3 regions of the Colwellia sp. MB02u-10 genome follow, and region 1 is predicted to be linked to each of the others. Evidence: predicted binding sites of a transcription regulator. Region 1 holds the regulator's gene; each other region holds the start of a gene.
What was found. The regulator LexA, encoded in region 1, represses DNA repair genes until DNA is damaged. The targets are predictions, from matches to a motif close to TACTGTATNNNNATACAGTA.
Positions count from the first base shown of each region.

Region 2: a site for LexA is predicted at 1,227-1,246, ahead of H4J59_RS14225 (YebG family protein). Genes of this name have one in related genera too.
Region 3: a site for LexA is predicted at 1,356-1,375, ahead of recA (recombinase RecA). Genes of this name have one in related genera too.

Region 1 is NZ_JACGVK010000140.1:65,853-68,136, forward strand. It holds gene oxyR (DNA-binding transcriptional regulator OxyR) at 1-75, opposite strand, end outside; gene H4J59_RS18505 (hypothetical protein) at 348-650, opposite strand; gene lexA (transcriptional repressor LexA) at 988-1,602, shown strand; gene coxB (cytochrome c oxidase subunit II) at 2,188-2,284, shown strand, end outside.
Region 2 is NZ_JACGVK010000132.1:181,575-183,858, reverse strand. It holds gene dbpA (ATP-dependent RNA helicase DbpA) at 1-945, shown strand, start outside; gene H4J59_RS14225 (YebG family protein) at 1,345-1,749, shown strand; gene H4J59_RS14220 (M48 family metallopeptidase) at 1,933-2,284, shown strand, end outside.
Region 3 is NZ_JACGVK010000111.1:100,679-102,962, reverse strand. It holds gene recA (recombinase RecA) at 233-1,303, opposite strand; gene mutS (DNA mismatch repair protein MutS) at 1,645-2,284, shown strand, end outside.

The sequences.
Region 1 (2,284 bases):
AGCCTCAGCAGCATGGCCAAAATGCTTATATTCGGCAATGGCGGTTAGATATTCTAAATCACGAATTTTTATCATAGTTTAAATCTATTGATATGAGGTGGTTGATAGCTAAATTGATGTTAACTTAAGGTACTCAGTTTAGCGAGCATACTGAAAAGCAAAGCCGGCAATGAAAGCGCTAATACCCAGACTAAGCGAGGTTTGCAAAGGCTATAAACTTGTTAAAAGCTTAGTTAATTGAGGCGCTTATTGCATCACTGGGTATTTAAGCCGTTGTTTAAAATGACTGACTGTGCTTTGAGGTCTTAAAGCCTTAATGAGTTAAGACGTTGAAGGAGATTGAAGCATTATAGCTTTGAGCGCTCATAAGCTGGAATGTTAATAAAATTTTCATCACCTTTGGCAACCGCTTCCTTTAAGCTCGCTTTTCTATTTTGGCGAGACTCAATACTTTCACCAAATACCTGAAAGTGAGATCGCGCGATAACATCGACAGCCTCTGCATGAGATATAACGCCTAACGCTTTACCCGCATGGATAAAGCCTTCAACTCTGAATTTTTGCTTATCATCTTTTTTATGATTTTTTGCGAGGCTAAAAACTTTTAGCAACTGTGCTTGGCAACAACCTAAATATTCGTGTTTATTCATTATCTTCCATTCACCTTCTAAGGTTGATTTACCTGCTGTTTTAGCAAGGTTAATAGTTATATTTATGGGTATTTTTAATGACCTTAATCAGTAGTGCTTTTTGATTCATTAACATTCAAATTGACCATGATGCATACCTGACTGATTTAATCGTGAAAGCCGCTTTACAACAACATGGACTGAGCACTTAATTTTTTGGAAACACCACCATTGCAACTAAAACCCAAACCAGCAAAGCCGGATTATTATTTTCTTGCGTTTATTTACAGCCTGTATACAATAACAGTAATACTGTGTAAAAATACAGGCTCGCTCTTAAGTAGCTTAAGGAATAACTATGCGCCCTTTAACCCCCAGACAACAGCAGATTTTTGATCTGATCCGAGAAAAAATTTCTGATACGGGTATGCCGCCAACGCGTGCCGAAATTGCTGCTTTTTTTGGTTTTAAGTCGGCCAATGCAGCAGAAGAACATCTAAAAGCGCTAGCGAAGAAAGGCTATATTGAAATGCTGCCTGGCACATCGCGTGGTATTCGTCTTACACAAGAGTTTATCGCTGAAGATGGTTTGCCACTTATTGGTCGTGTGGCGGCCGGTGAGCCTATTTTGGCGCAAGAACATGTTGAACAACATTACAAAGTTGATGGCAATTTATTTCATCCTCCAGCTGATTATTTATTGCGAGTTAATGGCGAGAGCATGAAAGATATCGGCATTATGGATGGCGACTTGTTGGCTGTTCATCAAACAACCGATGTGCAAAACGGTCAAGTGATTGTTGCTCGTGTGGAAGACGATGTTACCGTGAAGCGTTTTAAACGTGAGGGCAATGTGGTTTATTTACATGCTGAAAATGAAGATTTTGCACCGATTAAGGTCGATTTAAAGTCTCAGCAATTTAATATCGAAGGCCTAGCCGTTGGTGTTATTCGCGCGGCTGATTGGATGTAGTTCACCTTGCACTTACTTCATAAATGCTAATACTTAGCTAGACTAGATTTTCCTACACTAGACTTTCCTACATTATATCTCGCAGATTTAACGGTAACTTGGTTTAAGCCAAGGGGTTAAAATCTGCGTATTTCTTATGCTTGATAACCATTTCTGTGCCTAATATGTAGCTCAATTTTTTTGGTTAGAACAATCCTCCTATTCGGCAATAAATACCGCTAATAGCTTGCTTTTTATACAGCAAATTTCTGTGTTGATTATTTATTATTCAGCATGAAAAGTATGCCTTGAACAAAATATAAACATTGCAGCCATCCTTTTAAAAATCTACTTGTCGTCCAGTTTAGGGCATTTACTCTATTGTATTTATTGGTTTTTATTTATCATACTTTTGAAATTAAAAATTGACCCCTATCAAGTTTTAAGTAATTCTAGTCTGGAAAACGTACAAAAAAACAATAGGGCGTAATTGATAGCTGTTGATTAATGCGTCACTTAAATAATAATAAATGTATGCGCTAAATAGCCGGTTTTCATAATGAAAATATGTTGTTTGGCCTAAATTAAAGGTGAAGGAGATGTCGTGTGAAAAGACGTAACCTAGGTTTGCTGTTGCTAGGGGGCTTGTTGTCTAGTTCAGCGTGGGCAGATATGTCGCTGAACTTAACTAAAGGTGTTACTG
Region 2 (2,284 bases), on a different contig from region 1:
GTTGACACCTTAGTGTTAGATGAAGCCGACCGTATGCTTGATATGGGCTTTCAAGCGGCTTTAGATAACATTGTGGCGAAAATTCCTCAGCAAAGACAAACCTTATTGTTCAGCGCTACCTTTGCACAACAGATTCAAAAAATAGCCAATAGCTATTTGCAAACACCAGCTGTGATCAAAGTAGAATCAAGCCACGAAAGTAGCACTATTTCACAGCATTTTTATCAGGTAGACAGTGATGAAGATCGCCTAATGGCGATTCGTTTACTGCTGTTAACTCATCAGCCTGAGTCGAGCGTCATATTTTGTAATACCAAAGTAGAAACCCAGAGTGTGGCTAATAAATTAGCGGCCTATGGTTTTGGTGTTGTCGCCCTACATGGCGATTTAGAGCAAAGAGACCGAGATCAAACCTTAGTACGTTTTTCGAACAAAAGTGCCTCAATACTGGTGGCGACTGACGTTGCTGCTCGTGGCTTAGATATTGAAGCGCTTGATGCGGTATTTAATTATCATATTGCCCACGACAGTGAAGTTCACATTCACCGTATTGGCCGCACTGGTCGTGCAGGCAGTACGGGTTATGCCTTTTCTTTATTTAATAAAAAAGACAGCTATAAAATTGGTTTGTTAGAAGATTACTTAGAGCGCAGCATTGAAGGCGAAGAATTGCCCAGTAGTGATGCTTTAGAGCGCAGTATATTTACGCCAAAAATGACGACAATACAAATCGACGGCGGTAAAAAGCAAAAAGTGCGACCAGGCGATATCGTCGGTGCATTGACTGGTGAAAATGGCATAACCTTTGAGCAAGTGGGAAAAATCCAACTAGGCGCAAATTGGGCCTATGTCGCTGTAGATAAAATGGTGATCAGAAAAGCGTTAAATAAATTAACCCATGGTAAGTTAAAAGGCCGCACTTTTAGAGTTAAAGAATTAAAATAAGACTGCTCCCCTAAACATACCCAGGTGACTAACCAGGTACTCAGTGGCAAATTTGAGTACCTGGTTAGTCACCAAACTACCATTTCTAAAGCATAGCTCCTAATGCCACCACTTAAGTGTCATCACTTAACATTCACCTTGATTTTCGATATCAGGCTTTACACCTGTTGACCTTGTGATAAATATTAACGCATAGTAAGGTCATATATCGTACGATAGGCACGATGAAAATAGTGCGAGTTAATAATAGCCTTTGGTAATTTACAGTAATCAGGGTATGATGCTGTTAATATATACAGTTGTTGCTACTATAGTGCTGGTATATCCATGATTTTACTGCATCATAGCAACGAGTCGAGTTTGGTAAATAGTTAAATAATAGTTAATTAAGGGATAATAATGGCAGTTGAAAGTCGATATGTCGTCATAAGAAAAGCTGTAGAGGTAGAAACATTCATGGATAAAAGAGCCGCAGATGAATACGACAAAATGCTTGATATTGCAGATGGTTTATCTGAAATTTTTGAACAAGCACCGGTCGAGCTTTCAGAAAGTATCCGTGAAGAACTGAGTGTTTATTTAGCGCAAAACCGTGAAGACGTACTTGTCGCGTTACAGGCAAAAAAAGCTAAAGTCGTCAGTAAAAAATCCACTGGCAGCAGTCCAAAAAAGACGAAAGACACAGCAGAGTTAGCTAATGATACTGTTGAAGCTGATAGCGTTAAACCCACAACTGAGCCAGTAAAAAAGCCTAAAGCAGCTGGCGTTAAAGCGAGTAGTAAAGCTAAATCTGACGCCGCTTAGCAACGGTTTCAATACCGGTAGGCGTGAAAGTAACATATGAATAACTTTACTCTTTTGAGCTAAAGTTTACTGAGTTATCATATGGCCATCATATGACTATAATATGACAGTATTGTTTATCGCAAGTTGACTAATAAAGACACCCACTTAACTTGATATAAGTTGATGTCTTAGGGTAGCGTTTTGGAATATCAGCTGATACGTAGTTCGCGCCGAAAGACTATTGCGTTACAAGTCAGTAACGCAAAAGTGATTGTTAGAGCGCCAAGGTTTGTTAAAACAACTTATGTTGAGCAGCTTATACAAGCTAAATTGCCGTGGTTGCAGCAAAAAGTGGCCGAGCAAAAAGAAAGTATAGTGCTGAGCCCTCATTTTACGCTGCAATTTTCTGATGAAACGCTAGGTAAGCATCCAAGCCTATATATTGATGGTTTGCCTCATAGCGTACTGATTGATTTTGGTCAGAAAAATGTTATGCACAATAAGTTAGCACAAAGTTTAACCGTAGTGCTTAACCCTCGCTATAAATCCCACG
Region 3 (2,284 bases), on a different contig from region 1:
GTATCTGTTTACTAAAGTGTATCGATAAAAATCCTAGCTTTTAACATCGACTGACATGGCGGTGAATATGCTGTGCAGTCATATACTTAGATGAAAACATGTCATTAGAGTAATGCTGGAGTAACTAACAAGATAGCGAAGATTGGCAGTTTTCTGATCATACCCCACTTTTTATATTAAAAAAAAGCCACTTTACAGTGGCTTTTTAATTAAAAGTAAAACTCGCTAATAATTATTTAACAACTTCTTCAGTGGCTTTAGCTGTTTTAGCTGCTTTAGCTGGTTTATCTGTTTCAGCCGCTTCAGGTGGTTTATTTTTTGATAGTAGCGCTTCACGTAAACGTGTATCAATTTCTTTTGCTATTTTAGGATTATCTTTCAAGTATTTAGCTGCGTTTGCTTTACCTTGACCAATTTTGTCGCCTTTATAGCTATACCAAGCGCCGGCTTTTTCAACCATTTCATTTTTAACGCCAAGGTCAACTAACTCACCTAAACTATTAATACCTTCACCATATAGAATTTGAAACTCAGCTTGCTTAAAAGGTGGTGCTATTTTATTTTTAACCACTTTAACACGTGTTTCATTACCAATAATTTCGTCACCATTTTTAACGGCGCCAATACGGCGTATATCTAAACGTATAGAAGCATAAAATTTTAAGGCGTTACCACCTGTTGTGGTTTCTGGAGAGCCAAACATTACACCAATTTTCATTCGAATTTGGTTGATAAAAATAATCATGGTATTTGATTTTTTCAAATTACCGGTTAATTTACGCATGGCTTGCGATAACATACGAGCTTGTAAGCCCATGTGTGAATCACCCATATCGCCTTCAATCTCAGCTTTGGGTGTTAACGCAGCCACCGAGTCGACAACAATAACGTCAATAGCACCTGAGCGAGTTAACATGTCACAAATTTCAAGCGCTTGCTCACCCGTATCCGGTTGAGAAACCAACAATTCGTTAATATCTACGCCCAATTTTGCCGCATAGACAGGATCAAGTGCATGCTCAGCATCAACAAATGCACAAATTTTACCATTACGTTGTGCTTCAGCAATAACTTCAAGTGTCAGCGTTGTTTTACCACTTGACTCTGGACCATAAATCTCAACAACACGACCTAGAGGTAAGCCACCAGCACCTAAAGCAATATCTAACCCTAATGAACCGGTAGAGATTGTTTCAACGTCCATGGTGTTATTGTCACCTAACTTCATGATAGAACCTTTACCAAATTGACGTTCGATTTGGCTTAAGGCAGCTGATAATGCTTTTTCTTTGTTATCGTCCATTTATTACTCCACGAGGGGTTAGGTGCTTAATTCGTTTTGATGAAGCAAAGTATACTGTATAGTCGTACAGTATCAAGGTTTTTATTATATTATTTTATTTACATATAAAAACAAAACAACTTATAGATTTTACTAATTGAAAAATAAGAAGTTTATTGGAGTTAGTAACTTTATGAAATTTTAAATTAAAAAGTTACTAATATAGTTATCAGTAGTTACATAGTGGCTTTATATGATTAACTTACTGATGATTTTTCTCAAAAATAGAAAGATTTGATCGCCTGCCTTATGACATAATCTATGTCCTTAATACCTTCATCAATTTTAGTTACGGCAGTTCAATGACAACAATAACAAAAGACCTTTCCTCTCACACCCCTATGATGCGTCAGTACCTGACTATTAAAGCGGAATTTCCTAATATTTTAATTTTTTATCGTATGGGGGATTTTTATGAACTTTTTTTTGATGATGCTAAAAAGGCATCTGATTTGCTTGATATCTCATTAACTGCACGTGGAAAAACTGGCGGTAATGCTATTCCAATGGCTGGCGTGCCTTATCATGCGGTGGAAGGTTATTTAGCTAAGTTAGTCAAATTAGGTGAGTCAGTCGCTATTTGTGAACAAATTGGCGATCCCGCTACTAGCAAAGGTCCAGTAGAGCGAAAGGTTGTACGTGTGGTTACACCTGGCACAGTGAGTGATGAAGCGCTGCTTAGTGACCGACAAGACAATTTGATTGTTGCTGTTCATCAAACACTGCAAGGTTTTGGCCTCGCTTATTTAGATATGACCAGTGGCCGTTTTGTGCTGGTTGAGCCTAAAACTGAAGAGCAAGTTCAAGCCGAGCTACAGCGTTTATCACCGGCAGAATTGTTATATCCAGAATCATTAGTCGCCACTAGTATTATTGCTGGTCGCAAAGGTTTGCGTCGACGCCCAGATTGGGAGTTTGATTTAGACACTAGTAAAACCTTAC